2 regions of the Streptomyces sp. NPDC050564 genome follow, and region 1 is predicted to be linked to the other one. Evidence: predicted binding sites of a transcription regulator. Region 1 holds the regulator's gene; the other holds the start of a gene.
What was found. The regulator HspR, encoded in region 1, represses chaperone genes until heat shock. The targets are predictions, from matches to a motif close to TTGAGNNNNNNNNNCTCAA.
Positions count from the first base shown of each region.

Region 2: the regulator HspR is predicted to act here: its motif matches at 6,994-7,012, upstream of lon (endopeptidase La).

Region 1 covers NZ_JBITGS010000002.1:298,683-314,714, reverse strand. Annotated here, with positions in the region: gene ACIBK0_RS04930 (FG-GAP and VCBS repeat-containing protein) at 1-633, opposite strand, end outside; gene ACIBK0_RS04925 (FG-GAP and VCBS repeat-containing protein) at 796-2,274, opposite strand; gene ACIBK0_RS04920 (FG-GAP repeat domain-containing protein) at 2,470-3,744, opposite strand; gene ACIBK0_RS04915 (GntR family transcriptional regulator) at 3,862-4,071, opposite strand; gene ACIBK0_RS04910 (GntR family transcriptional regulator) at 4,158-4,397, opposite strand; gene ACIBK0_RS04905 (hypothetical protein) at 4,549-4,851, shown strand; gene ACIBK0_RS04900 (hypothetical protein) at 4,851-5,141, shown strand; gene ACIBK0_RS04895 ((Fe-S)-binding protein) at 5,204-7,495, opposite strand; gene ACIBK0_RS04890 (MraY family glycosyltransferase) at 7,751-8,857, shown strand; gene dnaK (molecular chaperone DnaK) at 9,016-10,866, shown strand; gene grpE (nucleotide exchange factor GrpE) at 10,863-11,519, shown strand; gene dnaJ (molecular chaperone DnaJ) at 11,553-12,734, shown strand; gene ACIBK0_RS04870 (heat shock protein transcriptional repressor HspR) at 12,740-13,192, shown strand; gene ACIBK0_RS04865 (sugar ABC transporter substrate-binding protein) at 13,623-14,750, shown strand; gene ACIBK0_RS04860 (PQQ-binding-like beta-propeller repeat protein) at 14,824-16,032, opposite strand, start outside.
Region 2 covers NZ_JBITGS010000012.1:178,173-194,204, forward strand. Annotated here, with positions in the region: gene ACIBK0_RS20820 (nitrate- and nitrite sensing domain-containing protein) at 1-1,587, opposite strand, end outside; gene ACIBK0_RS20825 (protein phosphatase 2C domain-containing protein) at 1,947-2,735, shown strand; gene ACIBK0_RS20830 (MarR family winged helix-turn-helix transcriptional regulator) at 2,865-3,362, opposite strand; gene ACIBK0_RS20835 (lysozyme) at 3,644-4,468, shown strand; gene lon (endopeptidase La) at 4,554-6,971, opposite strand; gene ACIBK0_RS20845 (hypothetical protein) at 7,193-8,089, shown strand; gene ACIBK0_RS20850 (IS200/IS605 family accessory protein TnpB-related protein) at 8,183-9,817, opposite strand; gene ACIBK0_RS20855 (rhomboid-like protein) at 10,316-11,383, opposite strand; gene ACIBK0_RS20860 (spermidine synthase) at 11,953-12,630, shown strand; gene ACIBK0_RS20865 (response regulator transcription factor) at 12,744-13,481, shown strand; gene ACIBK0_RS20870 (ATP-binding protein) at 13,522-14,652, shown strand; gene ACIBK0_RS20875 (multifunctional oxoglutarate decarboxylase/oxoglutarate dehydrogenase thiamine pyrophosphate-binding subunit/dihydrolipoyllysine-residue succinyltransferase subunit) at 14,955-16,032, shown strand, end outside.

The sequences.
Region 1 (16,032 bases):
ACCCGTGCGGTCGAAGGGGCCGTAGAGGAGCAGGCCTTCGCCGCCCGCCCCGGTGGCGTTGGGGTCGCCGGAGCCGCCGTGGCCGCCGTCGAGGAGGTCCACGGAGCCGTCGCCGTCGAAGTCGGCTGCGGCCAGCGGGCGGAAGCCGTCGGGCACGTCGAGCCGCCGGGCGGCGGCCAGCCCGTGCGCGCCGCCGAACAACGCGAAGGAGCCGCTCACGGTCCCGCCCGCGCCACGGCTGCCGACCAGGTCCGTGAAGCCGTCACCGTCGAGGTCGGCGCGCAGGAGCGGCGACATGAACGAGGCGTACGGGCGGCTGCCGGCCGAAGTCCGCTGCGCCGTCGCGGTGTCGAGACCCTCGCGCGAGCCGTAGACGACGACCAGTGTCGCCGCGTACTTCTTCTTGTCCTTGGACGTCGATTCCACGATGTCGGTGAAGTCGTCGAAGCCGTCGCCGTTGAAGTCGCCGGAGTCGGGGTGCGCGGCAGGTTTCCCGGCGGTGGGGCGGGAGGAGTGGCCGGTGTCCGAGGAGTCGTCCCGGGGGTCGTCCTGTGTGCTGCATCCCGTGGTCGCGAGCAGCGCCGGGAGCAGGAGGGCGCAGCCCAGGGCGGTGATCGGTCGGGGTGCGCGCATCGGTGCTCCAGGTGTGGTGGGACGTCTGGCACTGCTTCTGTTTCGGGGGCGACTCGTGAGGTTGGTGAAGGGTTGTGCCGTCACTGAGTTCGGTAGATCTTTGAGTCCGGTGGGGCGCCGGACCGAAGCCCGGCGCCCCACCGGAAAGCCGCTCCCGGAAGGTCAGCCGATGAGGCCGGTACCGAACGCGCCGTAGGTGCGGGACAGGCCGAAAGCGCCGGGGCCGAACGAGCGGGCGCCGGTGGTGGTGACGCCGCCCGACGAGCCGAGCAGCGCGGTGACGGCGCCGACGCCCTCGTCCTCGAAACTCGCACCGATGGTGAAGTCGGCCTTGCCGTCCTTGTTCACGTCGGACAGCAAGTCGTCGGAGCCGAAGTAGTCCATGGACTCGGCCGTGCCAGGGACGCCGGTGGTGGCCTGGGAGAGGGCGCGGCCCCCGGTGCGGGAGACACCCGATGCCGAACCGTTCATCAGCACCGTCGCGCCGGTGTCCTCGGCCGTGCCGATGTCCTCGAAGGGGACGCCGATGGCGAGGTCGCCATAGCCGTCGCCGTTGGTGTCGCCGATGGAGACGGAGCCGCCGAAGCCGTCGCCCTCCTCGTCGGTGCCGGGAACACCTGTGGAGTCCTGGGTGAGTTCGGCCATCGGGACGTCGCCGTTGACCGGGCCGCCTTCGGAACCGCGGATGACGACGACCTTGCCGCCGGGGCTGCCTTCGTGGCCGTCCTCCTTGGAGAAGACGTTGCCGAGGGCGATCTCGTCGTAGCCGTCGCCGTCGATGTCGCCGAGGGCGATGGAAGTGCCGCCGTTCAGCGGGCGCGGCACGGACGTCTCCAGGCCGGAGGTGGTGCCGAGGTAGGCGACGCCCTTGGTCCAGTCGCCTGAGCCGTCGGAGTTGAGGGCGGTGCGGTAGGTGAGGACGAGGTCGGCCTTCTTGTCGCCGTTGGTGTCGCCTGCCGCCATGGCGTCGATGCCATACTTCGCCTTGTCGGGCAGGCCGATCTTCTGGGTGGATCCGGTGGTGCCGGAGGTGGTGAAGCGGCCCCGGACGACGTACGCGTGCGAGGAGCTCGTGCCGACGGCCAGGTCGGCTTTGCCGTCCCCGTTGAAGTCGCCCGCCGCCAGCCCTCGGCCCCACTCGTCGTGCGACGAGGCCGCCGGGTCCTTGACCGTGGTCCCGTTCTTGAGGCCGCCCGACGAGCCCCACAGCGCGGTGACGGAACCGCCGTCGTCGTCCGTGCCGACGTCCTCGCCGGGGGCGCCGACGGCGAGGTCGGTGTAGCCGTCGCCGTTGAGGTCGGCCACGGTGAGCGCCCTGCCGAAGTAGTCCTCGGCCTCCGCGGTGCCGGGCACACCCGTGGTGTTCTGGCTGACCACGGTGCGCTTGGCGGGGTTCAGTCCGGTGGAGCTGCCGTAGACCACGGCCACGTAGCCGGCCATGCCCTTGCCGTCGACCGTCGCGTACGGGGCGGCGAACGCGACGTCGCCGTAGCCGTCGCCGTTGAAGTCCGCCTTGTACTGGCGGACGGAGTCCGCGGCCGTCGCCGTCGCGGCCGAGAAGGTGAGCAGACCGCCCGTCAGCGCGGCTGCCGTGGCCGTCGCGAGGGCGAGTCGCAGGTGGTGCGGGTGTCGCTTGTGCATGCGGGGTTCTCCTGGGCATGCGGGGATGCCTGGCGGGCATCCGCAGTCGGTGGGGTACGACCGTCCCCTGCGCCGGTGCTCGTCAACCAAGGCAGGGGCGTTCGGTGATCAGGAGACCTTCGCCGACAGGCAGGGGTTGTACGTGAGTTCGGTAAATCTTTGAGGTCTCTGCGGCGAGAGAGGCATTTTGGGGCCCTACCGCACCAGGAACTCGGAACTGGAGAACGTGACCGACGGCTCCGCCGCGACCAGCCCCTTCTCGGCCCCCGGATAGACGGCGACCGTGTCCTTGGTCTCGCCCCGGTACGTCTGCACCGCCAGGTCCGCCCGCCCGTCCCCGTCGAAGTCGCCCACCGTCAGCACGCGTGTGGTGCCCCGGGCCGGTGGCTCGACGGTCACCATGCCCTTCGCCGACAGTCCCGTCGTACGCCCCTGGAACACCCGCAACTCCGAGCCGCTGGAGACGAGTTCGCTCAGCCCGTCCCCGTCGAAGTCGGCGGCGTCGAGCATCGATCCGGGGGAGCCGAGGCTGCCGCGCGCGGCGCTGGGGAGGTCGTAGCGCAGTGACGTTCCGCCCATGGAGCCGATCGCGGCGTCCAGCGCCTTGCCCTTGCCGAAGCGGCCGAACGCCACGTCGATGCCGGCCGGCAGGACGACTCCCGTGCGGGCGGGGCCGTTCGGTCCGCCGAGGACCACGGCCGACTTGCCCGCGCCCTGCGCCGTACGGACGAGCAGGTCGTCGTATCCGTCGCGGTTCACGTCGGCGGCCGGACCCGTGGGGACCTCGCCCGGTGACGGGATCGGCGCGCCGGCCTTGCGTGGGGCGCCCTTGCGGCTGAACGGGCCGCGCAGATAGCTGAGTCGGCCCGCCGAGGCGTGCACCACCAGGTCCTCGGTGCCGTCGCCGTCGAAGTCGCCGCACACGGGCTGGTCGGCCCAGTCGTTGCCGAAACGTGCCTGCGCGGGGACGGCGAGCTTGACCGCCCTGCCGGTGAGGCCGTTCGGGGAGCCGAAGAGGATCTGGAGGGGGACCGGCGGCTGCCCCTGTCCGTCGTACGGCGGGTCGGTCGACACGACCAGATCCGTGAAGCCGTCCTTGTCGAGGTCGCAGCTCGCCTCCGCGTCGAAGACGGCGGGGAGTCGGCCCTTGGTGGGGGCGGCCTGCTTCTTCGGGCTGAGCAACTGCCGGGCGCCGGGCGTGAGTCCGCGCGCGCCGCCGTAGACGATGCCGATGCCCGCGTCGTCCGCGTGGCTCTGTTCCTTGACGAGGTCGCCCAGGACCAGGTCGCGGTGCCCGTCACCGTTGAAGTCGTCGGCGACCTTGCTCCCCTTGCCCTGGGGGACGGGGAGTTGGGCCGGGGCGTCCGCGATGTGTGCCGGGGTGCTCTTGGCCGCCCCGGCGTTCGTGCCGGGGCCGCAGGCAGCGAGAAGGCCGCCCCCGAGGGCGCATACCGCCAGGGCTGCCGCCACCCGCGTTCCCGCTCTTCGCCCGCTCACCGCGCACCTCACCCGCCCCGAAGACAACAACGCGGGTCATCATGCACGTATTTCGACCGGTGGGTTAAGGGGTGCGGCGTGCGGGATGGGTCACGCGGGGGTCTGGACCCTGGCCTGCGCCCAGCCCTGCTCGGAAGGCTCGGACGGCCGCTCGGCGACGAATGGGCCGAGGCCGACCTCGGCTCGGTTGAGCCCTTCCGCCTCGAGGTGGGCCAACGCCTTCTGCGCCGTGGAAGCCGCGCTACCGAACTCGGCGGGCAGTTCGACGCCGGACGGCACTCGGGCCCCCGGGATGGACACCGTCGGCGATGCGGGTGCCAATGGCGGCGGCGACCTGCCGCCGGACGGGTCGGGTTCGGTCGAGCCAGTGAACCAGGTGGTGGTCGCTACGACTCTGCGGGCTTCTGGGCGACGAACGAGCCGAGGCCCGGCTCGGTGTACGTCAGCCCGTCCTTGCGTAGCCCCTGGAGCACCTTCTGCGCCGTTGCCGCCGCGATCCCGAACTCGGCCGTGATTTGGATGACCGACGGTACTCGGGTGCGTGGCGGATAGGTTCCGTCTTCGATGCGTCTGCGGAGGACCTCGGCGACTTGGCGCCAGCGGGGGATGTCTGGAACGAACTGCATCACACCATCATGCGTATACCGAGGACACCAGTGCGAGTGATGGTGTACCTAGTACACCTGGATCGCTATCGGTAATGTGGAGTAACGACAGACCCCGGCGACGGATGGAGCCGTCCCGGGGCGTGGCCACCAGCTGATCGGAGCTGATGACGTGACCGACCTTATCCGCCGCCTCGTCACGTGGGTGAGCGTCCTGCTCAACCTGCGCGAGGCACATCCCGCACGCCATACCCACCCCACGCCCGTCCTCCCTACGTGGCCCCGAGTCGTGGTGCTTCCCACAAACCGCAGCCCGTACGGGCTGGACATCCCCCTCGACGGCACCGCCACCGTCGCCGTACGCCCGTATGTCACCGCCCACGAACAGCGCGAGCGGCGCCGCGAACTGGCACTGGCCACGCTGGGGCTGGACACGCCCGGCCCGTACTGGATCCACGGGCTGGAGGTCGCCTGATGGGGGCGGAACTGCCGCAGGTACCGCGCCTGCTGCCCTGGTCCGGTCCCGAGGGCAAGCCCTGCTATCTGGTCAGCGACGACCACGGCGGACCCGTGTCCCGGCTGGCCGATGCCACGGAGTCGATCCAGCTCGGCATGGGCGCGGAACTCCTCGCGCATGCCCACAGCATGCTCCCGGACAGCCCACCGGGCGAACTCCGCTTCCTCGCCGAGCGCCTGACCGAGGCCCTCCTGGTCACCCTTCGCGTCGCCGAGAGCCGCGGCCGAAGGCTGGACCACTTGAACTGACCGGGAACGGCGACGCCCCCTGCCGGTGGGGCAGGGGGCGTCGGTCGTAGCGATCGGGCCGGTTACTTCACCGGCTCCGGCTCCGGCGCGCTCTCCGTCTCCGCCTCGCCCGCCGGGTCGACCGGCGTCTTGACGGAGTCGAGGAGCAGCTGGGCCACGTCCACGACCTGGACGGACTCCTTGGCCTTGCCGTCGTTCTTCTTGCCGTTGACCGAGTCGGTCAGCATGACGAGGCAGAACGGGCAGGCGGTGGAGACGATGTCCGGGTTGAGGCTGAGGGCCTCGTCGACGCGCTCGTTGTTGATGCGCTTGCCGATGCGCTCCTCCATCCACATCCGCGCACCACCGGCGCCACAGCAGAAGCCGCGCTCCTTGTGGCGGTGCATCTCCTGCTGACGCAGGCCCGGGACGGCGGACATGATCTCGCGCGGGGGCGTGTAGATCTTGTTGTGGCGGCCCAGGTAGCACGGGTCGTGGTAGGTGATCAGACCCTCGACCGGGGTGACCGGGAGCAGCTTGCCCTCGTCGATGAGGTGCTGGAGCAGCTGGGTGTGGTGGATGACCTCGTAGTCGCCGCCGAGCTGCGGGTACTCGTTGCCGATGGTGTTGAGGCAGTGCGGGCAGGTGGCGACGATCTTCTTCGCCGACTTCGGCTTCTTGGTCGACTCGTCCTCGTCGTCCTCACCGAACGCCATGTTCAGCGCCGCCACGTTCTCCATGGCGAGTTCCTGGAACAGGGGCTCGTTGCCGAGACGGCGCGGGGAGTCACCGGTGCACTTCTCGTCGCCGCCCATGATCGCGAACTTGACGCCCGCCATGTGCAGCAGCTCGGCGAAGGCCTTCGTGGTCTTCTTGGCGCGGTCCTCCAGGGCGCCGGCGCAGCCGACCCAGTACAGGTACTCGACCTCGGACAGGTCCTCGATGTCACGTCCGACGACCGGGATCTCGAAGTCGACTTCCTTCGTCCACTCCAGGCGCTGCTTCTTGGCCAGGCCCCAGGGGTTGCCCTTCTTCTCCAGGTTCTTGAGCATCGTGCCCGCCTCGGACGGGAACGCGCTCTCGATCATCACCTGGTAGCGGCGCATGTCGACGATGTGGTCGATGTGCTCGATGTCGACCGGGCACTGCTCGACACAGGCGCCGCAGGTGGTGCAGGACCACAGGACGTCCGGGTCGATGACGCCGCCCGCGGCGAAGCCGCTGTCGGATACAGCCTCGACGGTGCCGATCAGCGGGCGCTCGGCCTCGGCGAGGGCGGCGGCGGGGACGTCCTTCAGCTGCTCCTCGGACGCCTTCTCCTCGCCCTCCATGGTCTTGCCGCCACCGGCGAGCAGGTAGGGCGCCTTGGCGTGCGCGTGGTCGCGCAGCGACATGATGAGGAGCTTGGGGGACAGCGGCTTGCCGGTGTTCCAGGCGGGGCACTGCGACTGGCAGCGGCCGCACTCGGTGCAGGTGGAGAAGTCCAGCAGGCCCTTCCAGGAGAACTGCTCGACCTGGCTGACACCGAAGACGTCGTCCTCGCCGGGGTCGGTGAAGTCGATCGGCCTGCCGCCGGAGGTCATGGGCTGGAGCGCGCCGAGCGCGGTCCCACCGGTCGCGTTCCGCTTGAACCAGATGTTCGGAAAGGCGAGGAAGCGGTGCCAGGCCACACCCATGTTGGTGTTCAGCGAGACCACGATCATCCAGATGAACGAGGTGCTGATCTTGATCATCGCGACCAGGTAGACCAGGTTCTGCAGCGTGGCGACGCTCAGGCCCTTGAAGGCGAGGACCAGCGGGTACGAGGCGAAGTACCCGGCCTCGTAGCTCTCCACGTGGTGGATCGTGCCCTCGAGGCCGCGCAGCACGTAGATGGCCAGGCCGATGGTGAGGATGACGTACTCGACGAAGTACGCCTGTCCGGCCTTGGAGCCCGTGAAGCGGGACTTGCGGCCGGCCCGGGAGGGCAGGCTCAGCAGCCGGATCGCCATCAGGACGACGATGCCGAGGACGGTCATCACGCCGATGAACTCGGTGTACATCTCAAGCGGCAGCCAGTCGCCGACGATCGGCAGCGTCCAGTCGGCCTGGAAGAGCTGGCCGAAGGCCTGTGCCAGGGTCGGCGGGAGCGTCAGGAAGCCGACCGCCACGAACCAGTGGGCGAAGCCGACGATGCCCCAGCGGTTCATCCGCGTGTGGCCGAGGAACTCCCTGACCAGGGTCACGCTGCGCTGATAGGGGTTGTCGGTCCGGGCGCCGGCGGGTACGGGCTGGCCGAGCTTGAAATACCGGACGAACTGGCCGATGGCGCGTGCGAGCAGCGCAACGCCGACCACGGTCAGGACCAGCGACACGATGATCGCGGCGAGTTGCATTGGGGGCTCCTCGGGCCTGCGAGGTATTGCTCCGAGAGTGACCTCGAAGGTGATTACTAAGCGGTAACTTATGCAGTCCGTCTGAGACTACCCACTTCTAGCGCCGCACTGTAGCCAGGAGTGCGGTGATCTGCGTCGCTGAGGGTCGCCTGAGCGGGTGTCTCCACGGGGGTCCGGCGGGGGCTCGCGGCCCGACACGTAAACCCGATCGTGTTATTCGCACAATACTGTGACATTCACGCCTAAATTAGCGACGTGTTGTACGGAATCGCCGCCGCCACGGCCGCCCTGTTGCTCACCGCCGCGCTCAGCGCGCAGCTGCGGATGTTCGCCCTACGCCTAGGGGTGGTCGAGCGGCGCCGTGTGCGGCCGGTTCCGCTGCTCGGCGGGGTGGCCGTCGTCGTCGGCACGGCGTTCGTGGCCGGGATCGGGGACTGGACGGACGTCGCCCCGTTGGGTCCGGAGGCCGAACGGGTGCTGATGGCCGGGATCGGGGTCGCCGTGCTGGGTCTGGCCGGCGATCTCTGGGCCGTGCCGTTCGCGGTGCGGGTCGTCGGCGTGGTGGGTGCCGCCGCGCTGACCGTGCCGTACGACGAACTGGGGCTGCCGGCCGGGGTGCTGGCCGTCGCCTGGATCGTCCTCGTCGTGCACGCCTTCGACTCGCTCGATCACGCCGACGGGGTGATGGGGACCGTCGGCGTCATCACCGCCTTCGCGCTCAGCGGGTGTGCCGCCGCCGAACTCATGGACGGACTCGCGGCGCTGCTGAGCATGCTGGCCGCCGCGCTCACCGGGTTCCTGATGCACGGATGGCCGCCGGCCCGGATCGTGCCGGGGCGGTGCGGTGCGCTGTTCGCCGGGTTCGTGCTGGCCTCGGCGGTCGTGCTGGTGCAGGCCGGGCGGGAGGTCGGGCCGGGGCTCGGGGGCGGGTTCGCGCTGACGGCGGTGGCCAGTGCCGATGCCGTGCTGGTGCTCGTGTCGCGGCGGTGCGCCGGGCGGCCGCCGCTGCGATCCGCGCCGGACCATCTTGTGCACCGGCTGCGGCGGGTCGGGCTGACCCGGCAGGGGGCCGTGGTCGTCATCGGGGTCGCCGCGTTCGCCGGGGTGGTGGTGGGGTTGCTCATCGACCTGGGGTGGGTGGGGGCAGGGGTCGCGTGGTGGGTGGCGGGTGCCGTCGCGCTTGTCGCGGTCGTGGGGGCTGTGCGTCCGGTTCCTCGCCCTCGCAGCCGCCCCTACCCGATTCCGTCCCCCGGGGCCCGGCGAGAGGCTACCCATGAATGCGGCGCCCCCAGGCCGCCCTATCGGCCGGAACGGCCTCGTCGGCAAGCGCCGGGCGGGCTGATGGGTGCCGGACGGGGTTGAAATCCTTCAGCCGAGGCGGCAAAGTCGCAGTTCAGACCCCTCTTGCGCGTAAGGAAGAGATAAGAGTTGAGCCCCCTCGACTCAGCTCTGTTGACCGAGAGGCGGGCGTCATGCACACTTGAGTCCGTTCCACTCAAGTCATTGCTGGAGGAATCGAAATGGCACGTGCGGTCGGCATCGACCTGGGCACGACTAACTCCGTCGTCAGCGTTCTGGAGGGCGGCGAGCCCACCGTCATCACCAACGCCGAAGGCGCCAGGACCACGCCGTCCGTCGTCGCCTTCGCCAAGAACGGTGAGGTGCTCGTCGGCGAGGTCGCCAAGCGCCAGGCGGTCACGAACGTGGACCGGACCATCCGCTCGGTGAAGCGTCACATGGGTACGGACTGGAAGATCAACCTGGACGGGAAGGACTTCAACCCCCAGCAGATCTCCGCCTTCATCCTGCAGAAGCTGAAGCGCGACGCCGAGGCCTACCTGGGTGAGAAGGTCACGGACGCGGTCATCACCGTCCCGGCGTACTTCAACGACTCCGAGCGTCAGGCGACGAAGGAGGCGGGTGAGATCGCGGGTCTGAACGTCCTGCGCATCGTCAACGAGCCCACCGCCGCCGCCCTGGCCTACGGTCTCGACAAGGACGACCAGACCATCCTCGTCTTCGACCTCGGTGGCGGCACCTTCGACGTGTCCCTGCTGGAGATCGGCGACGGCGTCGTCGAGGTGAAGGCCACCAATGGTGACAACCACCTCGGTGGTGACGACTGGGACCAGCGTGTCGTCGACTACCTGGTGAAGCAGTTCCAGAGCGGCCACGGCGTGGACCTCTCCAAGGACAAGATGGCCCTCCAGCGCCTCCGCGAGGCCGCTGAGAAGGCCAAGATCGAGCTGTCCTCGTCCACCGAGACCTCGATCAACCTGCCCTACATCACGGCGTCCGCCGAGGGCCCGCTGCACCTGGACGAGAAGCTCACGCGCGCCCAGTTCCAGCAGCTCACCGCCGACCTTCTGGAGCGCTGCAAGACGCCGTTCCACAACGTCATCAAGGACGCGGGCATCAACCTCTCCGAGATCGACCACGTCGTTCTCGTCGGTGGCTCCACCCGTATGCCCGCCGTCGCCGAGCTCGTCAAGGAGCTGACCGGTGGCAACGAGGCCAACAAGGGTGTGAACCCGGACGAGGTCGTCGCCATCGGCGCCGCCCTCCAGGCCGGTGTCCTCAAGGGTGAGGTCAAGGACGTCCTGCTCCTCGACGTGACCCCGCTGTCCCTCGGTATCGAGACCAAGGGCGGCATCATGACGAAGCTCATCGAGCGGAACACGACGATCCCGACCAAGCGGTCCGAGATCTTCACCACCGCCGAGGACAACCAGCCCTCCGTGCAGATCCAGGTCTACCAGGGCGAGCGCGAGATCGCGGCGTACAACAAGAAGCTCGGGATGTTCGAGCTGACCGGTCTGCCGCCGGCCCCGCGCGGTGTCCCGCAGATCGAGGTCGCCTTCGACATCGACGCCAACGGCATCATGCACGTGACCGCGAAGGACCTCGGCACGGGCAAGGAGCAGAAGATGACCGTCACCGGCGGCTCCTCGCTGCCGAAGGACGAGGTCGACCGGATGCGCCAGGAGGCCGAGAAGTACGCGGAGGAGGACCACGCCCGCCGCGAGGCCGCCGAGACCCGCAACCAGGGCGAGCAGCTCGTCTACCAGACGGAGAAGTTCCTCAAGGACAATGAGGACAAGGTCCCCGGCGAGGTCAAGACCGAGGTCGAGGCGTCCGTCGAGGAGCTGAAGGCCGCGCTCAAGGGCGAGGACACCGCCGAGATCCGTACGGCCACCGAGAAGGTCGCCGCCGTCTCGCAGAAGCTGGGCCAGGCGATGTACGCCGACGCCCAGGCCGCGCAGGCCGCCGGTGGCGCCGAGGGCGCGCCGGGTGCCGAGCAGGCCAAGGCCGACGACGACGTCGTCGACGCCGAGATCGTCGACGAGGACCGTAAGGACGGTGCCGCGTGACGGAGGAGACCCCGGGCTTCGAGGAGAAGCCTGACGTCCCCTCCGGCGCCACCTCTGACGACGCCGAGCCGCAGACCGCCACCCCCTCTTCGGAGGGGGCGGCGGCCCCGGACGGGGACGCAGCAGCACAGTTGGTCGGCATGACGGCCCAGCTGGACCAGGCACGCACGGCGCTCAACGAGCGCACGGCGGACCTCCAGCGGCTCCAGGCCGAGTTCCAGAACTACCGCCGACGGGTCGAGCGCGACCGGATCGCGGTCAAGGAGATCGCCATCGCGAACCTCCTGACCGAGCTCCTGCCCGTGCTCGACAACATCGTCCGGGCACGGGATCACGGTGAACTGGTCGGCGGCTTCAAGTCGGTGGCCGAGTCCCTGGAGACCGTCGCGGCGAAGATGGGTCTGCAGCAGTTCGGCAAGGAGGGCGAGCCCTTCGACCCGACGATCCACGAGGCCCTGATGCACTCGTACGCGCCCGACGTCACCGAGACGACGTGCGTGGCGATTCTGCAGCCGGGGTATCGCATCGGCGAGCGCACCATCCGCCCCGCGCGGGTGGCCGTCGCCGAGCCTCAGCCGGGGGCGCAGACCGTCAAGGCCGACGAGGCCGAGGCGGCCGACGACAAGGAGAGCGGTGGCCCGGACGAGGGCTGACGTTGAACGCATAAGAGAGGAGGGACGCTGAGGATGAGCACCAAGGACTTCATCGAGAAGGACTTCTACAAGGTCCTCGGCGTCCCCAAGGACGCCACCGAGGCCGAGATCAAGAAGGCGTACCGGAAGCTCGCCCGCGAGTTCCACCCGGACGCCAACAAGGGCAACGCGAAGGCCGAGGAGCGCTTCAAGGAGATCTCCGAGGCCAACGACGTGCTCGGCGACCCCAAGAAGCGCAAGGAGTACGACGAGGCACGCGCCCTCTTCGGCAACGGCGGCTTCCGTCCGGGTCCCGGCGCCGGGGGCGGCTCCTTCAACTTCGACCTGGGCGACCTCTTCGGAGGCGGCGCCCAGGGACAGGGCGCGGGAGGCGGCTTCGGCGGCGGCATCGGTGATGTCTTCGGGGGCCTGTTCAATCGCGGCGGCGCGACCACCGGCACCCGTACGCAGCCCCGGCGCGGCCAGGACATCGACACCGAGGTGACGCTGAGCTTCACCGAGGCGGTGGACGGCGCGACGGTTCCGCTGCGGATGACGTCGCAGGCGCCCTGCAAGGCCTGTTCGGGCACCGGCGACAAGAACGGCACGCCGCGCGTGTGCCCGACCTGTGTCGGCACCGGCCAGGTCGCGCGGGGTTCGGGCGGCGGTTTCTCGCTCACCGACCCCTGCCCGGACTGCAAGGGCCGCGGCCTGATCGCGGAGCACGCCTGCCTGGTGTGCAACGGATCGGGGCGCGCCAAGTCCTCCCGGACCATGCAGGTCCGTATCCCGGCCGGAGTCAGTGACAGCCAGCGGATCCGGCTGCGCGGCAAGGGAGCTCCCGGCGAACGGGGCGGCCCTGCGGGCGACCTGTACGTCACCGTCCATGTGGGCGCCCACCCGGTCTTCGGCCGCAAGGGCGACAACCTCACCGTCACCGTGCCCGTCACCTTCGCGGAGGCGGCGCTCGGCGGCGAGGTGCGGGTGCCGACCCTCGGCGGACCGCCGGTCACCCTGAAGCTGCCGCCCGGCACGCCCAACGGCCGCACGATGCGGGCCCGCGGCAAGGGTGCGGTCCGCAAGGACGGCTCGCGGGGCGACCTCCTGGTCACCGTCGAGGTCGCGGTCCCCACGGACATGTCGGGCAAGGCTCGTGACGCCCTGGAGGCGTATCGCGAGGCGACCGCGGGTGAGGACCCGCGGGCGGAGCTGTTCCAGGCCGCGAAGGGAGCTTGAGAGGGATGGACGGCCGTCGACGCAACCCGTACGAACTGACCGAGGAAACCCCGGTCTACGTCATCTCGGTGGCGGCCCAGCTCTCCGGCCTGCATCCGCAGACCCTGCGCCAGTACGACCGCCTCGGCCTGGTCTCCCCCGACCGCACCGCCGGGCGGGGCCGGCGCTACTCGGCTCGCGACATCGAACTGCTGCGCACCGTCCAGCAGTTGTCGCAGGACGAGGGCATCAACCTGGCCGGCATCAAGCGCATCATCGAGCTGGAGAACCAGGTCGCCGCGCTCCAGTCCCGCGTGGCGGAACTGCAATCGGCCCTCGACGGTGCGGCAGCCGCCATGCAGCAACGCGAGGCGGCCGTCCATGCCTCGTACCGCCGCGACCTGGTCCCGTACCAGGAGGTCCAGCAGACCAGCGCGCTCGTGGTGTGGCGGCCGAAGCGGCAGCAGCAGTCGGACTGACGCCCGCGCGCACGTGAAAGGGGCCCGGAGGATTTCTCCGGGCCCCTTTTGTCGTGGTCGTCAGCTTCGTCCAGGTCGCTGCCCTGGAGGCGCCGGTAGACCCGGTAGCCGGTGAGGTTGACGGTCTTCTTCACCGTCGACGACACGCTCTTCCAGAGGTCGGCCTTGCGGCTGCCGTCGAGGCGGGACGTCCGGAGGCCGTCCTGGGTCGCGACGGGAGTTGGTTGTGCGACGGTGGATGACAGAAGGTGAAGCCATGGGGATTGCTGGAAGGCAGGGGCGTACCCTCTTCCCATCGTGTTCACTTGGGGAACACGGAACGCTGTTGCCATCTCGTTAAGTGGCTAGTCCTTGACGCTGAGGTGATCGCCGCGTTGGCTTTCAGCCACCTGGGTCGCAATGCTGCAACCTCGCCCGGAAGGCACCTGATGTGAACACTCGTAACACCCGTCTGCGTCGTACCGTCATATCCCTGGCCTCGTCCGCCATGGCCGTCACCCTCGCCGGCTGCGGCGTCGTGGACGGAATCGGCGGCAGCGACACCAAGGCCAGCCCCACGAAGGGCGACGACATCGAGGTGGGCCTGCTCCTCCCGGAGAAGGAGAACACCCGTTACGAGAAGTTCGACTACCCCATCATCAAGGAGCAGGTCGAGAAGCTCACCAGCAACAAGGGCAAGGTCGTCTACGCCAACGCCGAGCAGGACGCGGCCAAGCAGAACACCCAGCTCCAGCAGATGGTGGACGACAAGGTCGACGTCATCCTCGTGGACGCGGTGGACTCCCAGGCCATCGCGAGCGGCGTGCAGAAGGCCAAGGCGGCGGGCATCCCCGTCATCGCCTACGACCGCCTGGCGCAGGGGCCGATCGACGCGTACATCTCCTTCGACAACGAGCTCGTCGGCGAGGTCCAGGGCAAGGAGCTCGTCGGGGCGCTGGGCAGCAACTCGGCCTCGAAGAAGATCATCATGATGAACGGCGCGACCACCGACCCGAACGCCGCGCAGTTCAAGTCGGGCGCCATCTCCGAACTCAAGGACAAGGTCGTCATCGCCAAGTCCTACGACACCAAGGACTGGAACCCGGTCAACGCCAAGGCCAACATGGAGAAGGCGATCGCCGCGGTCGGCCTCAACAACATCGCCGGTGTCTACTCCGCCAACGACGGTCTCGCGGGCGCAGTCATCGACGCCCTGAAGACCGCGGGCGTCAGCACGGTGCCGCCGGTCACCGGCCAGGACGCCGAGCTCGACGCGGTGCAGCGCATCCTCAAGGGCGACCAGTTCATGAGCGTCTACAAGTCGTACCCGCAGGAGGCCACCGCGGCCGCCGAGATGGCCGTGGCAAAGGTCCAGGGCCGCTCGATCGAGTTCGACGCCCTCACCCGCGACAAGGTCGACAGCCCCTCGAACAAGGACATTCCGGCCCAGCTCGTCCCCGTTGTCGCGCTCAAGAAGGACAACATCAAGGACACGGTGCTCCAGGACGGCATCTACACCGTCAAGCAGATCTGCACGGCCGGCTACAAGGCGGCGTGCAGCGCGAACGGCATCAAGTAGGACTCACTTGACCCACTCGGGGTGAGGGCTTGCGCCCTGCCCGAGTGGGCCAATCGGTGAATCCGCCGGTGGTTCAGTCCGCGGCCTCGATGGCGTACAGGAATTCGCTGTCGCTGCCCACGTACACCAGTCCGTCCGCGACGGCGGGCGAGGACCGCACGGGCCGGCCCGTGGGGAACCGCCACCGCTCCAGACCGGTGGCGGTGTCCACGGCGTAGACGTTGCCGTCGTCGCTGCCGAAGTACACGGTCGTGCCCGCCACGATCGGCGTGGACCGGATGGGTCCGTCGGCCGTGAACCGCCATCTCCAGTCTCCGGTCGCGGCGTGGACGGCGAACAGGCGGGCGTCGTCGTTGCCGACAAAGACCGTCCCGTCCGCGACCGCGGGGCTGGACTGGATGGGGCTGCCGAGGGAGCTGAGCCATATCCTGGCTCCGGTCAACGTGTCGAGGGCGTGCAGATCGCCGTGCTTGCTCCCGACGTAGAGGACCCCGTCGGCCAGGGCGGTCGGGCCGGAGACGGGGCCGGCGGGGACGCGGGCGCGCCACTTCCTCTTTCGGGAGAGGCCGTCGATGGCGTACACGTGCCTGCTGTTGTTGCCGATGATCGCCACCTGGCCGGCCAGTACCACCCACCGGTAGCGCGGCAGGCCGTCTCCACCCCGCGCCCAGGCCTCGGTGCCGTCCGCGGCGTGGAGCACCCTCAGCGTATTGAGGCTGCAGATGTACACGCAGTCGGCGGCCGTCCCCACCGTCGCGGTTGCCGGGCCGGACAGGGCCGACTCCCAGTCGATCCGTCCGCTGCGGATATCTATGGCGAACAGCTTCCGGTTCGCGGGGACGTACACGAGATTGCCGTCGACCTTCGGTGCCGACCGGACGGCGCCGACTTGGAGGAAGCGGCTCCATTTCTCGCGTCCGGTGGCGGCGTCGAGGGCGTACACAACGCCGGAGTCGCTGCCGACGTACACAACACCGTCCACGACGGTCGGCACGGACTGCACGCAGCCGCCGGTCGGGAAACTCCACCGTACGGTGCCGGGGGTCCGTGGGGGAGCGGGAGGCACGGCTTCCCCTGCGACAGGTACAGCGGGCGGGGGGACGACCGTGGCGAGGGCGGGCGTTGGCCTTGGCGTGGCGTCCTCGGCGGCAGGGGCAGGCTGGTCCCGGAGGTGGGCGGCGGCTGTGCTGGAGACGCTTCGGCTGTCGTCGTCCGCCAGGCGCCCCAGTTCCTCAGCCGTACGTCGGCGTACGGTCTCGTTGCCGACCCGGTACAGGTGGGC
Region 2 (16,032 bases), on a different contig from region 1:
GTGCCGCCGCATGACGGTGGCGAAGTGGTCGAGTTTGAAGAGCGTGGCGAGGCGGTCCGGGTCCTGCTCGCGCTCCTCCAGTCCCTCGATGACGCCGAGCTGGCGCTCCACGAGGCCGAGGGTGCGCAGCGCGAGGTTGACGAAGGTGCCGTGGATGGTGCCGCGCACCTGCTCCAAGTGGGCGGCCGCATCCGCGAGCTCGGCACGCAGCCGGTCGCGCTCGTCGGCCATCAGCTGACGCTGCCCGATGAGGTGCTTGCGGTCGCCTTCGAGCGTCGCGAGCCGCTCGTGGAGTGCGGCGGCGTGCGCGTGCAGCGCGTTGACGGAGCGGACGACCTGCGCGAACTCGTCGTTGCGGCCGGTGAACTTGACCGGTTCCTGGGCGCCCGGGTCGGCGGCCAGGCGGGCCGAGCCGAGCCGCAGTACGGCCAGCGGGCGGGTGAGGCTGCGGGCCATGGCCATCGAGACGCCGACCGCGACGAGCAGCAGCGTGCCGATGAGGGCGATCCGGATCTCCAGCGCGGTGACGTCGTCGTCCCGCAGCCGTTCGAGGTCCTTGGTGCGGTGGTCGTTGAGGGAGGCCTCGGCGCCGCGCATCAGCTCGACACGGGCCGACAGGGCCGCGTCCAGCCTCTTGGTGCTGGTGTCGAGTTCGGCGTCGGAGAGCGTCGGCTGGTCGGTGAGGCTCGCGAGGTACTTGTCGGCACTGCCGACGTCGGGCCCGGTGACCGTGGAGTCGTACGAGGACGTGGCGGCCTTGGGCGCCGTCTCACGGAAGTCGGCGAGGGCCGCGTCCGAGCGGAGCCGGGCCTGCTGGGCCGCGGCACTCAGCGCGTCGCGCTGCTTGGTGTCGGCGGCCGAGGAGACGCTCGTGGTGGTCGGCAGACCGGTGACCGGGTTGATGGTGGTCTGGGTGGTGCGCGGGATGCTGAGGGCGGCCAGGAGCAGTCCGCGGGCGGCGGCGGACTGCTGGACCGCGGAGTCCAGCTCGGCGAGGGCGTGTGCGCCGGAGCCCGCTCGGGGCGGCAACTGGTCGGCCAGGTCCTCGGCGAGGGCGTGGAGTTCGCTGATGGCGCCGGAGTACGCCTGATGCGCTTCGAGAGCGGAGCTCTTTCCGGTGAGCGCCGCTCTGCGCAGGGAGGCGATGGAGTCGAGGTCCTTGAGCAGCGGTGCGGGGGCGTCCTCGTCCGCCCGCAACTCCTCGACCTGCCGGTCGACGCGGGCGCCGCGCTGCTCGGAGGGCGCTTTGGCCTTGGGCCTCCCGGCGGCGATGTACGAGGTGACCTCGTCCCGTTCGTCGGCCAGTGAGTGCGCCAGGGTCAGCGCCTGCTGGGTCCGCTGGGCGAGCGTCACCAGGTTCTGGGAGTCGTTCAGTTGCCCCGAGGCGGCCAGCACCGTGGGGGCTCCGGCACCGGCGATGGCCGCCGCGACGACCGCCACGGCAACGATCAGCCGGTTGCGTACGTGGGCGGGTCGGCCCCTGCCCGGGGAGTCGGCGATGTCGCCGGTGGCACCGCCCCCGGTTGAGCTGGAGGCCGTCTGCTTGCCTGTGCGCCTCGGCCGCGTCTTCTGCACCGGTGCTCGCATTCCTGACTCGTGTACCCATGGGCCCGGGTGATGACGTCCTGTCAATGGGGGCGTCCGCCCGGTACGGCTCCCGACCCTCCCAGTGCCGGTGGGCAGTGGTCCCGCATCATCTGGCCCGCCACCCGAAGGAGTGAACCTCGGACGGGAGTTGGCGGGCAAGTTCCTCCGGCGTGTTCGACAGCCTTGACCGGCGGGCCGGTTGGACGTCGGCGACGCGCTTTGGCAGTATTCGCCGTCACGCTTCACCGGAGTCGATCATTCCATGCCAAACCCGGCGCCTGAGCTGGTGGTCCGCACCTGTTCGGCAATGGATGCCAGCCTTTTGTGGACCTTGTGAAGGACTCGTGCAAACTGGCCGGATGCGCACTGAACTCGTCTCGGAGCCCGGTGACCCGGACCGCCCCAATGAGGACTTCGCATCGGTCGGCCTTCCCGCCTCAGGACAGGGGGGTTCGCTGGTCGTCCTGGACGGCGTGACGCCCCCTCGGGGCGACTACGGCTGTCTGCATTCCGTCGCCTGGTTCTCCGCACGCCTCGGCGGATCCCTGACCGAACTGTCCCTTTCCCGCCGGGATCTGACCCTGCCGGAGGTCCTTTCCGGGGCCATAAGCCGGGTGGCCGACGCCCATGCCGACACCTGTGACCTTTCTCACCCACGGACACCTCAGGCAACCGTGGTCCTCGCCAGATGGTCCGCCGCCGAGGTCGAGTACCTGGTCCTCTCGGACTCCGCCCTGCTGGTGGAGTCCCCTTCGGGCGAGGTGACCGCACTCCTGGACGACCGCCTCTCCCGGCTCCCCCGCGCCTCCCTCGCCACGGACGCCGTCGCCGACGCGACCGTTCGCAACAAGGAGGGCGGCTTCTTCACGGCGGCGGCGGATCCCTCGGTGGCCTCCCGCGCGGTGACCGGCACGCTGCCCCGCACGTCCGTCCGCACCCTGACCGCCCTCACGGACGGCGCCACCCGCTGGGTGGAGAAGTTCCACGAGGGCGACTGGGCCGCCCTGTTCACCCTTGTACGGAAGGAGGGCGCACAGGCGCTCGTCAACCGCATACGCGCACTGGAGACCGCGGACGCGGAGGAGAGGGTGCATTTGCGACGGAGCAAGACGCATGACGACGCGACGGTGGTGTTCGTGGAGCTGTGAGCCGACGGGCCCGGCCGCCCGGGCGGGGAAGCATGCGCCGGACCGGGGCGGCCCGGGAAGCCTGAGCCGGACCGGGGCCGTCCGCGGGGCGTGAGCCGGCCCAGGAGCCGTGAGCCGGGCCGGCGGGGCCTAGCGCTGCTGTTCCATCCCCGTGTTGAGCTGGTGCAGCAGCCTGGCCAGTTCCGCGACCTCGCGGGGGTCCCAACCCGCGAGCTGTCGGACGTAGCGGGCCCGGCGGGCCTGCCGGACCTTCCGGAAGCGCTCCCGGCCCTCCTCCGTGAGGTGGACGAGCCAGGCGCGGCCGTCGGCGGGGTCGGGCTCGCGGGCCACCAGGCCGAGGTCTTCGAGGGCGCGGAGCTGACGGGACATCGTGGCCTTGCCGACGCCGATGTAGGCGGCGAGCTCCGTGGCGCGCTGTCGGCCGCACTCCTCCAGCCGGAAGAGGAGCCCGTACGCGGAGGACTCCAGGTCGGGATGGACCTCGCGGGCCATCTCGCCGGAGGAGGCGCGGGCGCGCCGCAGGAACACGGTCAACTCGCGTTCCAGCGCCGGGAATTCCTGGTCCACACCACTTCCCGACGCCGCGGATTCGACACGCTGCCCGCCGTCGTTTCCGTTGTCGTGCACGTCAGCACCCCTGACCCGGTTTCCCGATACTGAAAGTTTCCGCCAAAATCCGCCATTGCCGCAGCTCCGCCAGTATTTCGCAGGCGTAGACCATCGGCAGCCTCCGGGCCCTCTTCCCACGCCGTCTTCTACGTGCGTAGCTTCTTTATCAGGCAATCAGTGGCATGCGCACGCCATCAACAGGTCGACGCGGACCTGACCCCCCACCCGAGCGTGCGCGTGCGTCAGCGTTCCCCCCACCGAGCACCACCGTGCACCACCGATCTCTTCGGAGGCACGACATGCCCGTGCACAGACACAGACCCGCAACAACCCACCGCCTGCGCCCGCTCGCGGTAGGAATCCTGCTCGCCGCCTTCTCCCTCCTCTTCACCCTCCCCTCCTCCGCGGCCGACACCCCCGCCCGGGGCTCCGCCCGCATGGGTGTGGGCGTCGTCGCGCACGACGGTCAGGACGGCACACCGAGCAGCTCGGACGCCACGCAGACGGAAGGCGTGGACGTCTCCGGCTACCAGGGCAACGTCGCCTGGTCGACCCTGTGGAGCAGCGGGGTCAGGTGGGCCTACACCAAGGCGACCGAGGGCACTTACTACACGAACCCGTACTTCGCCCAGCAGTACAACGGCTCGTACAACGTCGGCATGATCCGCGGCGCGTACCACTTCGCGACCCCGGACACCACGACCGGCGCCACCCAGGCGAACTACTTCGTGGACCACGGCGGCGGCTGGTCGAAGGACGGCAAGACGCTGCCGGGCACGCTCGACATCGAATGGAATCCGTACGGGGCCGCCTGCTACGGCAAGACGCAGAGCGCCATGGTCAGCTGGATCAGCAGCTTCCTCGCCCAGTACAAGGCGCGCACCGGGCGCGACGCGGTGATCTACACGGCCACCAGCTGGTGGACCCAGTGCACGGGCAACTACGGCGGCTTCGCCTCCGCCAACCCGCTGTGGATCGCGCGCTACGCCTCCGACGCGGGGACGCTGCCGGCGGGGTGGAGTTACTACACCATGTGGCAGTACACGTCGTCAGGACCGACCGTCGGCGACCACGACAAGTTCAACGGGGCACTCGACCGGGTCGTGGCATTGGCCAACGGCTGACACGGCCGCGCGCAGACACCGCGCGCACGGTGAAGGCCCGGGCCTCCCTCACGGGACCCGGGCCTTACCTTTCCGGTCGCGTCCGTCACGCCGCCACCGGAACCTCCGGCGTCGCGCCGTTCGTCGCCGGCGTCAGCGCCAACTCCAGGACCTGTCGGACGTCCGTGACGGCGTGGACGTCGAGCTTCTCCAGGACCTCGGCCGGGACGTCGTCCAGGTCGGGCTCGTTGCGCTTCGGGATGATGACCGTCGTGACACCCGCGCGGTGCGCGGCGAGCAGCTTCTGCTTCACCCCGCCGATGGGCAGGACACGACCCGTCAGCGAGACCTCACCCGTCATCGCCACGTCGGTGCGGACCGGGCGGCCGGACAGGAGCGAGGCCAGCGCCGTCGTCATGGTGACGCCCGCGCTCGGTCCGTCCTTGGGGACCGCGCCCGCCGGGAAGTGGATGTGCACGCCCCGGTCCTTCAGGTCACCGACCGGCAGTTCGAGCTCGGCACCGTGCGACCTGAGGAAGCTCAGCGCGATCTGCGCCGACTCCTTCATCACGTCGCCCAGCTGACCTGTCAGGGTCAGACCCGCCGCGCCCGTCTCCGGGTCGGCCAGCGACGCCTCGACGTAGAGCACGTCTCCGCCGGCGCCCGTGACGGCCAGACCGGTGGCGACACCGGGCACCGCGGTGCGGCGCTCGGCCGGGTCCTGCGCGGACTCGGGCACATGGTGCGGCCGTCCGATCAGACCACGCAGATCCGCGTCCGTGACCGTGTACGGCAGCTTCCGCTCGCCCAGTTCGTGCTGGGCCGCCACCTTGCGCAGCAGCCGTGCGACGGCCCGCTCCAGGTTTCGTACACCCGCTTCCCGCGTGTACTCGCCGGCGAGCTTGCGCAGTGCGCCCTCGTCCAGTGTGACCTCGTCGGACTGCAGACCGGCCCGCTCCAGCTGGCGCGGCAGCAGGTGGTCCCGGGCGATGACGACCTTCTCGTCCTCGGTGTAGCCGTCCAGGCGGACCAGCTCCATACGGTCGAGCAGCGCCTCCGGGATGGCCTCCAGGACGTTCGCCGTCGCGAGGAACACGACGTCGCTCAGGTCGAGTTCGACCTCCAGGTAGTGGTCGCGGAAGGTGTGGTTCTGCGCCGGGTCGAGGACCTCGAGCAGGGCCGCGGCCGGGTCGCCGCGGAAGTCGGAGCCGACCTTGTCGATCTCGTCCAGCAGGACCACCGGGTTCATGGACCCGGCCTCCTTGATGGCACGGACGACACGGCCGGGCAGCGCCCCCACGTACGTACGCCGGTGGCCGCGGATCTCGGCCTCGTCCCGTACGCCACCGAGGGCGACACGGACGAACTTGCGGCCCATGGCGTGCGCGACCGACTCGCCGAGCGAGGTCTTGCCGACACCGGGCGGGCCGACCAGCGCGAGCACGGCACCGCCGCGCCGCCCGCCGACCACGCCGAGCCCGCGCTCGGAGCGCCGCTTGCGCACCGCGAGGTACTCGGTGATCCGCTCCTTCACGTCCTCCAGACCGGCGTGCTCGGCGTCCAGGATGGCCTTGGCGCCCTGGATGTCGTACTCGTCCTCGGTCCGCTCGTTCCACGGCAGTTCGAGCACGGTGTCGAGCCAGGTCCGGATCCAGCTGCCCTCGGGCGACTGGTCGCTGGACCGCTCCAGCTTGTCGACCTCCTTGAGCGCGGCCTCGCGGACCTTCTCGGGGAGGTCGGCGGCCTCGACACGGGCGCGGTAGTCGTCGGACTCCTCCGCGTCCGAGGACTCGCCGTTCAGCTCGCGCAGCTCCTTGCGGACGGCTTCGAGCTGGCGCCGCAGCAGGAACTCGCGCTGCTGCTTGTCGACGCCTTCCTGGACGTCCTTGGCGATGGACTCGGCGACATCCTGCTCGGCGAGGTGCTCACGGAGCTGTTCGGTGGCGAGCTTCAGCCGGGCGACCGGGTCGGCGGTCTCCAGCAGCTCCACCTTCTGTTCGAGGGACAGGAACGGAGAGTAACCGGAATTGTCGGCAAGGGCGGAAACGTCATCGATCTGCGCGACGCGGTCCACGACCTGCCAGGCGCCGCGCTTGCGCAGCCAGCTGGTGGCGAGGGCCTTGTACTCCTTGACCAGGTCGGCGACCCGGCCGGGCAGCGGGTCGGGCACGGTCTCGTCGACCCGGGTGCCCTCCACCCACAGTGCGGCACCGGGACCCGTGGTCCCCGCGCCGACCTTCACGCGCCCACGGCCGCGGATCAGCGCGCCCGGGTCGCCGTCGGCCAGGCGGCCGACCTGCTCGACGGTGCCGAGCACACCGGTGCTCGCGTACGTCCCGTCGATGCGTGGCACCAGCAGCACCTGTGGCTTGCCCGGCGTCGAACGGGCGGCGGCCTGGGCGGCCTCCACCGCTGCGCGTACATCGGTGTCGTTCAGGTCCAGCGGAACCACCATCCCGGGCAGGACGACCTCATCGTCGAGCGGCAGCACGGGCAGGGTGAGCGGTGTGGACGTCGAAGCCATGATCTCCCCTTCGGCAGTCAAGTTGAGTTACACGCACTCAATGCATGTGCGCCTTGGATTGTTCCCCGGGGGTTGTTCGCTGTCAGCGATCACCGCTGCGATCACCTCTCCACACGCCCGGACATGGCTCGCGCCCGGGAATGAACGTCGCGCACGGCCCGGGCGTCACAGGTGCGGCGTCGGATTCGGCTCCACTCCACCGTCTGCCTCCGGGGGGCATCATGCGGTCCGTCAAACTGCTGGTCGTACTCGGCCTGGTCGCCGCCGCAGCCGTCGGATGCGGCGACGAGACGACACCCGGCGGGGGCGACAAGGTCCGTGACGGGGACACCGCCGCCGGCTCGGAGCGCGCCCGCCGGGTCGCCGCCGCCTGGGCGGGTTCCGAGGCGGCGCGGGTGTGGCAGCGGGGCTACCACCCGCTCGGCGATGCCGTGCAGTTGCCCGAAGGGGCGTTCCACAACGACGCCGACAAGCGCGCTTACCTCACCCAGAACTTCGAACTGCGCGGCTCTCTTCCCGACGCGCCGAAGAAGAAGGGAGAGATCCGGTGGCGCGACGGCTCATCGCTCGCCCTCCCGGTCACCTCGGCGCGAGCGGCGTACGAGAAGCTCGACCGGGGCGGGAACTCCGGTCCCGCCCTCACGGTGACCGGTGCCCGGCTCGGCGACATGACGCTGCTGACCAGCCGGGGGGCGGCGACGGTGCCCGCCTGGCACTTCACGATCAAGGGCTACGACACCGCGCTCAAGCGCGTCGCGGTCACCCCCGCGAAACTCCCCCGGCCCCCGATCGGGCCCGTGCGGCAGCAGACGGCCGAGCTGGGGCCGCTCGCCGGGCTGGACACGATCGCGGAGGACGGCCGGACGGTCACCCTGCGCGCCGAGCACGGAGCGTGTGACGACGGCCCCGCCGTCGACGTACTGGAGACCGCGGGCAGCGTGGTGTTCTCGGCCTCGGTCCGCGGCGTCTCCGACGGCCCCTGCACGTCCGAACTGCGCATCGAGAAGGTGACGGTGAAACTGGACCGCCCGGTCGGCGACCGCATGCTCCTCGACGCGTTCACGGGCAGGCCCGTGCCCCACGAGCAGCCCCGCTCCACCTCTCCGACCTGGAGCTGACTCCGCCCGGAGGGCACAGGGCGAGCCGGGCACCGTCACGCCTTCGCAAGGTCACCGCCACACCACCGCGACGGCGTTCACAGGCAACCGTTCCTACAGACTGAGCGGGAGTGAGTCCTGTTGCCAGAACCCATGCTCAGCCGAACGCCCCGAACGGTGTTGGGCGTTCTGATTCCCCGCGTTCGCTCCGCTGCCGGGCGGCACGCATCTGGTGCGTGGTCCGGGGATACGGGGGCGGGGTCCCTCACGCCGTCGGGCCTCCGGTCGGGCCTGGGCGGTCCGATGCCTGTATCCATCGCTCTGGTGGGTACGGGGCGGTGTCGTCCGTCGCCGGATCGGATGTCCGAGGGCGCGTCGCCCGATCGCGATGCAGGCCGCATCGTGCCGGGAAACCTTACGGTTGCTACTGGTCAAGGGTTGCTGCCAGTGCTGGGCGCCCCACCGGGAGGTGTAGGCGGGATCGACCGCGACAATCGTGATGTCCTGCTCGGCGGCCATCGCCACCAGCCGGGCCTTCAGCTTCGCGGTGGGGAAGCGGGAGATGAGGCGGCGGAAGCGTTTGTTGCGGCCGTGCTTCTCCCGGCAGCGGCCGTCGGTGAAGTCCAGGTCCTCGATCGCCACCGCCACCGCCCCAGTGGCGCGGGTGTGGTGCAGCAGCCTCGTCAGGGCATGCCGGATCTGCGCGTCACGGTGCGCGGCGGACCCGGTCAGGTCGTAGCAGAAGCGGTGGGGCTCGCCCACCGGGTTGCCGTGCACGTCGAGCCGCCAGGCGGCGAGGTGATCGTCGTTCATGTCCACGGCGACCACGCCCCGGGCCAGCGCCGCCTCCAGCGGCAGGACGGGGGCGGGGGTGCGTTGCCAGGAGGCGGTCACATACCAGCGGCCGCGCACCACGTCGTGGTGGATGCGGTAGGCCACCGCCCGGTTCGCGGTGATCCGGTCCAGCCACTCCTGGCCGCGGTGCCGGAACGTCACGGTCGCGTCCAGCACGTAGCGGCCGTGCGAGGCATTGGCCAGCTGTGCCAGCGCGGCCGGAAGCTTGAGGGTCAGCTGTCCGGTGTCGGTGATGGGGATGGTCTCGTTGCCGAAGCGTTTGCCCGACTCCCCGTCAGCGGCCAGGAACATCCGGGCCGCCTGCCACCGCTCCCTCCACCCCTGCTCGTCCAGCCCGGCCACCTCCAGGTGGTGGCGCAGCCGGGCGAGCCGTTTGCCGCCGCGCACCACGTGCACCCGGCCCGCCGCCCAGTCCGCCTCCACCCCCGCCAACCGGGACTTCAGCGCGTACAGGCGGCGGGACTTGGCATGCCACTCAGAACGGGACCCGTACCCCCGTGCCAGCCCCTCCCGCTTGTCCGCCTTCGCGCCCAGCGGACGCGCCAGCCGCGCCTGGATCGACGTGATCTGCCCGCGCAGCCACGCCATCTCCGCCGCCTGCCCGCGCCGGGCCAACGCCCACTGATCATGCGTGGCCTTCGTGAGACTGCCCGCCCACCTGGCCGAGGAGACCCCGGTCAACTCCCGCTTGCGGGTCGCCCACGCGGCCGCATCATGCGCCAGCCCCTGCCGGGAACGCACCGTGAGATCCCCGGCCGCGAGGGAACCGAGGAACACGCCGACCTCGCCCAGCACCGCCGCATCCGCCTCGGATACCCGCAGCCGGTCCCGGATCGCCACCCCCGCGGGGCCGGGCACCACGAACGGCGCCGCCAACGCCCGCAGCCCGCCCATCCCTTCACCCCCACCCGGCGTCGAAGACCCCCTCACCGCCTCCAACGAGCACCCTCCTCAAAGGTCACCCATTCGACATAAGAACTCTCGTTCCCACTCCAGAAGGCGTGCGCGCACGCCGCATCCAGATCACCGACGCTCACTCATGCACGCCAGAACACACTCGCACCCAGTCAAGTCGCAGCAGTTCCCAACCCCTGCACAGTGCAAGCTCATTCACAGCCAACGGGGACCGCACGACGGGGGCGAAGGCACCACGGGGGACGAAATGCGCGAGGAGCGTCCGGGCCGGCGCGGGGTGATCGCCGGAGCCGGGGCGGTGGTGGCGGCGGGGGTCGGCGCGGTGGCGGTCCGGGCGGCGGCAGGTGGAGACGGGGCCGGGGGGAAGCCTCTGGTGGCGCCTACGGCCTCGCCGGTCGTCGGCCGGGTCGCGCACCGGCGACAGCGCGGCGTTGGTCTTCCGCGAGTACTACGACCTGCGCCGCGACCCCTACCAGCTCACGAACGAGCTCCACGGGGCGAGCGCCGCTCGGGAGCGCCGACTCGGCATCCCGGAGCCGGCACGACGCCTCGCGGCGGTCCGGAAGGACTGACCGACGAGGGCATGCGTGCCGTCCGCCGGCGCCGCACCAGCGGCCACGTCGAAATGCCGATCGTCAGGGACATCAGGTGGCCCCAGTCGGTCATCGGGTCGGTGAAGGCGAGGAGATCGCCGACGAGCATCGCGGCGAAGCCGATCAGTACCGGCCAGCGCAGCCAGGGCGACAGCAGTCCCGCGAGCGCACCGACGCTCGCGGCGACGCCGAAGCTGATGCCGTAGTCGAGGCGGTGCAGGGAGCTGTCCGGCAGATGGCCGGCCAGCACCGCGAGCCCGACGGGCACTTCGGTGGCCAGCGTGGCGACCACATGCCCGAGCAGGAAGACAGCGGCCGCCCGCGTCCCGCCTGTCCGCCGCTCCAGCGCGGTCAGGACGACCAGGAACGCCACCGCGTACGGCGAGGTCATCCCGCCGACGATCCACAGCGCGCTCGCGACCAGCACCAGCACCGGGTGCTGCACGAGGTGCGCGACGTCCGTGCTGGATGCCTGGTGCAGCGCGTGCACGAGCGTGGGGTCCGCGTGCTCGGTGACGACCGAGGTGACGGCGAGGACAGCCGCGTACCCGAAAGTGAAGGGCGTCCCGAGGGGAGTGGGGAACAGCCGCCAGGGGCGGAGGGCCCGGAGCCGCCCGGCGAGCGCACCCAGGGCGGACACACGGCCGGCAGCCCGCCCGGCGGCCGGCTCGGCCGTCGCGACCGGAATCGGTGCCCCCGGGCCCAGTGCCGGCGTCGCGACGGGAACCGCTGCCGCCATGCCCGATCCGGGTGTCGCGACCGGAACCGCTGCCCCCGTGACCGGCCCGGGCGTCGCGACCGGAGCCGGTGCCTGCGCGGCCGCGCGGGAGGGCGGGGTGACCGGGCCGCCGCGCTGACGGGGCATCCCGTCCAGAAGATCGTCGAGGAGAGGCGCGCCCGTCTCGGGGTCGGTCGGCACGGCGTCAGCACGTGCGGTGGTGCTCCGGTCCACGGTGAGGCGCTCCTTCCGTCGCACCCCACCCTTCGTGTCCCACGCGTCGCTGTCTATGACCGACGCCACGCGAGAGCCGATTCACAGCAACTTCCAAGGCGTGTCAGGCATCCGCCGGCAGGCCGCCCCCGTCGAGCTCGCGGGGCTGCGCCTGCGCACCCCGTCCGAGAAGCGCCCCGGGGTCTTCGGGTCCTTCCTTCTTCCACCCCGGTTCGCTCGCCTTCCCCGAGGACGGGCTGTAAGGAGGTCCTGCGGCTCCTGAAGACGGTGCCGACGCTGGTGCGCGTCAACCTCGAACGACCCGCTGTACTCCCGGAGATCGCCGAGAAGGCGGCCGCCCTGGTCGCCGACCACGCGCCTCGGACGCCGCCCTGCTCGACGTCGCCTTCGGGCGGCAGGGGCCGAGGGGCGCCTGCCGTTCGAACTGCCGCGCTCCACGGCGGCGGTGGCGGCGTCCCGGCCGGACGTGCCCAACGACACCGAGGACCCGGTGTTCCGGTACGGGCACGGGATCGCGCTCAAGGGTCAATTCGGCTGCCCGTCCTGATGAAACTGCCAGGATGGGAGCCATGCCTGCCTCGTACGACACCCCTGTGGTCATCGACCGTCGCCAGGGCCCGTACGGCGAGGTCGTGCTGCGGCGACACGGCGCGCTGCTGCAGATCATCGCCAACGGGTGCTTCCTGATGGACACCTCCGACGGCCGCTCGGAGCGGCTGCTCGTGGACGCCGCGTACGACGCGCTGGACGGGCGCGCGCAGCCGAGTGTGCTGATCGGAGGTCTCGGCGTCGGGTTCTCGCTCGCGCACGCCGCCGCCGATCCGCGCTGGGGGCGCATCACGGTCGTCGAACGCGAGCCGGCCGTCATCGACTGGCACCTTCGCGGACCGCTCTCCGCGATCTCCGCCGAGGCCCTCGCCGACCCGCGCACGGAAATCGTCGATAACGATCTGGTCGCCTACGTCAATGAGATGTCCGCCACGTACGACGCGCTCTGTCTCGACATCGACAACGGGCCCGGCTGGACGGTCACCGAGGGCAACGAAGGCCTGTACTCGAAGGCCGGACTGGCAAGCTGCGCAAGGGTGTTGAGGCCCGGCGGGGTGCTCGCCGTATGGTCGGCACAGCCCTCTCCGGAATTTGAAGGATCCCTATGGAATGCCGGGTTCCAGCGGGTGCGTACCGAAGAGATCCCCGTTGCCCGGGGCGTTCCGGACGTCGTGCACCTCGCAGTCAGGGCTGGATAGCCGAGGCACGGTGACTGCCCGTACTCTGCTTCCCTGACGCCGATCATTCAAGCGTCAAGCGCAGTCATGGGATCACCCCACGGATTCCGGAAAGCACACTTCAGGGGCGGGCGATGGAGCAGACACACACCTCCCACAACGGCACGGCGGCGACCCCGGGCGCTCAACGCCGGGTGTTGGTGGTCGAGGACGACCCGACGATCGTCGACGCCATCGCGGCCCGCCTGCGTGCCGAGGGATTCCTGGTGCAAACCGCGGGCGACGGCCCTGCCGCCGTCGACACCGCCGAGGCCTGGCAGCCCGACCTGCTGATCCTCGACATCATGCTGCCCGGCTTCGACGGCCTGGAGGTCTGCCGCCGCGTGCAGGCCCAGCGCCCGGTGCCGGTGCTCATGCTCACCGCGCGCGACGACGAGACCGACATGCTGGTCGGGCTCGGCGTCGGCGCCGACGACTACATGACGAAGCCGTTCTCGATGCGCGAGCTGGCCGCCCGCGTGCACGTCCTGCTGCGGCGGGTCGAGCGCGCCGTCGTGGCCGCCTCGACGCCGCGCAGCGGAATCCTGCGCCTCGGCGAGCTGGAGATCGACCACGCGCAGCGCCGGGTGCGGGTGCGCTCGGAGGACGTCCATCTGACGCCCACCGAGTTCGACCTGCTGGTGTGCCTCGCGAACACCCCCCGTGCCGTACTCTCGCGCGAACAGCTGCTCGCCGAGGTGTGGGACTGGGCGGATGCCTCCGGTACCCGGACCGTGGACAGCCACATCAAGGCGCTGCGCCGGAAGATCGGCGCCGAGCGGATCCGCACGGTCCACGGCGTGGGCTATGCGCTGGAGACCCCGACTCCCTGAGCCGGGCCTTCGTCGGGAGCTTCTTGAGGGGGCTGATGTGATGAGCGGGCTCGGGCAGCGCGGGACCGACGCGCCTGGTTTCGGGGAGCGCGGGAGCGCGGGTCCCTGGGGCGGCGTACGGCCCTTCTCCATCAAGACGAAGCTCGGCACGCTGGTCGTCGTCTCGGTCTTCATCACCACCGGTCTGCTGATGATCGCGGTGCGCACCGAGACCGAGCTGCGCTTCATCACGGTCTTCTCGATGATCGCCACACTGTTGATAACGCAGTTCGTGGCGCATTCGCTCACCGCACCGCTGGACGAGATGAACGCGGTGGCCCGGTCCATCTCGCACGGCGACTACACACGCCGGGTGAGCGACAGCCGCCGCGACGAGCTGGGCGACCTGGCCGAGACGATCAACCTCATGGCCGACGAGCTGGAGGCCCAGGACCGTCAGCGCAAGGAACTCGTGGCGAATGTCTCGCACGAGCTGCGCACGCCCATCGCGGGCCTGCGCGCGGTCCTGGAGAACGTCGTGGACGGCGTCTCCGCCGCCGACCCCGAGACGATGCGTACGGCACTGAAGCAGACGGAGCGCCTCGGCCGGCTGGTCGAGACGCTGCTGGACCTGTCGAGGCTGGACAACGGCGTCGTACCGCTGCGCAAGCGGCGTTTCGAGGTCTGGCCGTACCTGTCGGGCGTGCTCAAGGAGGCCAATATGGTCGCCTCCGCGCGCGCGGGCATCGCCTCGGGCTCCGGCAGCCACACCCGCACCGACGTCCATCTGCACCTCGATGTGTCCCCGCCGGAGCTGACCGCGCACGCGGACCCGGAGCGGATCCACCAGGTCATGGCGAATCTCATCGACAACGCGGTCAAGCACAGCCCGCCGCACGGCCGCGTGACCGTGAAGGCCAGGCGGGGCGACCTCCCGGAGTCGCTGGCCCTGGAGGTCCTGGACGAGGGGCCCGGCATTCCGAAGTCGGAGTGGCACCGGGTCTTCGAGCGGTTCAACCGCGGCGGGGTCCCCTCGCCGCACGGCCCTGGCAGCGACGGCGGTACGGGGCTCGGCCTGGCCATCGCGCGCTGGGCGGTCGATCTGCACGGCGGCCGGATCGGTGTGGCCGAATCCCAGCGGGGTTGCCGGATCCAGGTCACCCTTCCGGGACTTCCATCTCTGCCAAGTTGACGTAAAGTTCGAACCGGAGCCGCAAGATCCATCGGTGTCCGCACTGGCGGACACGTGTGATCAGGCACAGGGGCCGCGTGAGTCGTACCGCGACCCGGAGTCGACGTACCCGGACGTGTCCATTCAGCACCGGAACCACGCTTGTTTCCCGCCATTTCCACAGCCGAAACACGGTTTCCCAGGCGATGCGATGTGACTTGCACGACGTTGGACCGGCCCGACCTGACCTTCTCGGCCATGGGGGCGTAGCCTTTATTTCCGCTGTCCATCACCTTGTGAAGCGGAAGAGGGCGGTTGCCGCCGTGTCGCCACAGTCCCCCAGTAACTCGAGCATCTCGACCGATGACCAAGCCGGGAAGAACCCCGCCGCTGCGTTCGGTCCCAATGAGTGGCTCGTCGACGAGATCTATCAGCAGTACCTCCAGGACCCGAATTCGGTAGACCGAGCCTGGTGGGACTTCTTCGCCGATTACAAGCCGGGCGCCGCTGCCGCCTCGGCTCCGGCGGGTACTGCGGCCGCGGGGGCCGCAGGGACCACCACGGCGGCTCCGGCCGCGCCCGCAGCCCCTGCGGCGCCCGTGACGCCCCCGGCTCCGGCTCAGGCCGCTCCGGCGGCTCCTGCCGCGCCCGCGCCCGCCCCAGTGGCCGCTCCCGCGGCACCGAAGCCCGCTGCCGCCGCCCCGGCTCCCGCGAAGGCCGCTCCGGCCCCCGCGAAGCCGCAGGCCGCCCCGGCGGCGGAGGGCCCCGAGTTCGTCACGCTGCGCGGCCCCGCGGCCGCGGTCGCGAAGAACATGAACGCCTCGATCGAGGTCCCCACGGCCACGTCCGTGCGCGCGGTCCCGGTCAAGCTGCTCTTCGACAACCGCATCGTGATCAACAACCACCTGAAGCGCGCCCGGGGCGGGAAGATCTCCTTCACCCACCTCATCGGGTACGCGATGGTGCAGGCCATCAAGGCCATGCCGTCGATGAACCACTCCTTCCAGGAGAAGGACGGCAAGCCGACCCTGGTCAAGCCCGAGCACATCAACTTCGGCCTCGCCATCGACCTGGTGAAGCCGAACGGTGACCGTCAGCTGGTCGTCGCGGGCATCAAGAAGGCCGAGACGCTGAACTTCTTCGAGTTCTGGCAGGCCTACGAGGACATCGTCCGCCGCGCCCGTGACGGCAAGCTGACGATGGACGACTTCACCGGTGTCACGGTCTCCCTGACCAACCCCGGCGGCCTCGGCACCGTCCACTCGGTCCCGCGTCTGATGCCCGGCCAGTCGGTCATCATGGGCGTCGGCTCCATGGACTACCCGGCCGAGTTCCAGGGCACCTCCCAGGACACCCTCAACAAGCTCGGCATCTCGAAGGTCATGACGCTCACGTCGACCT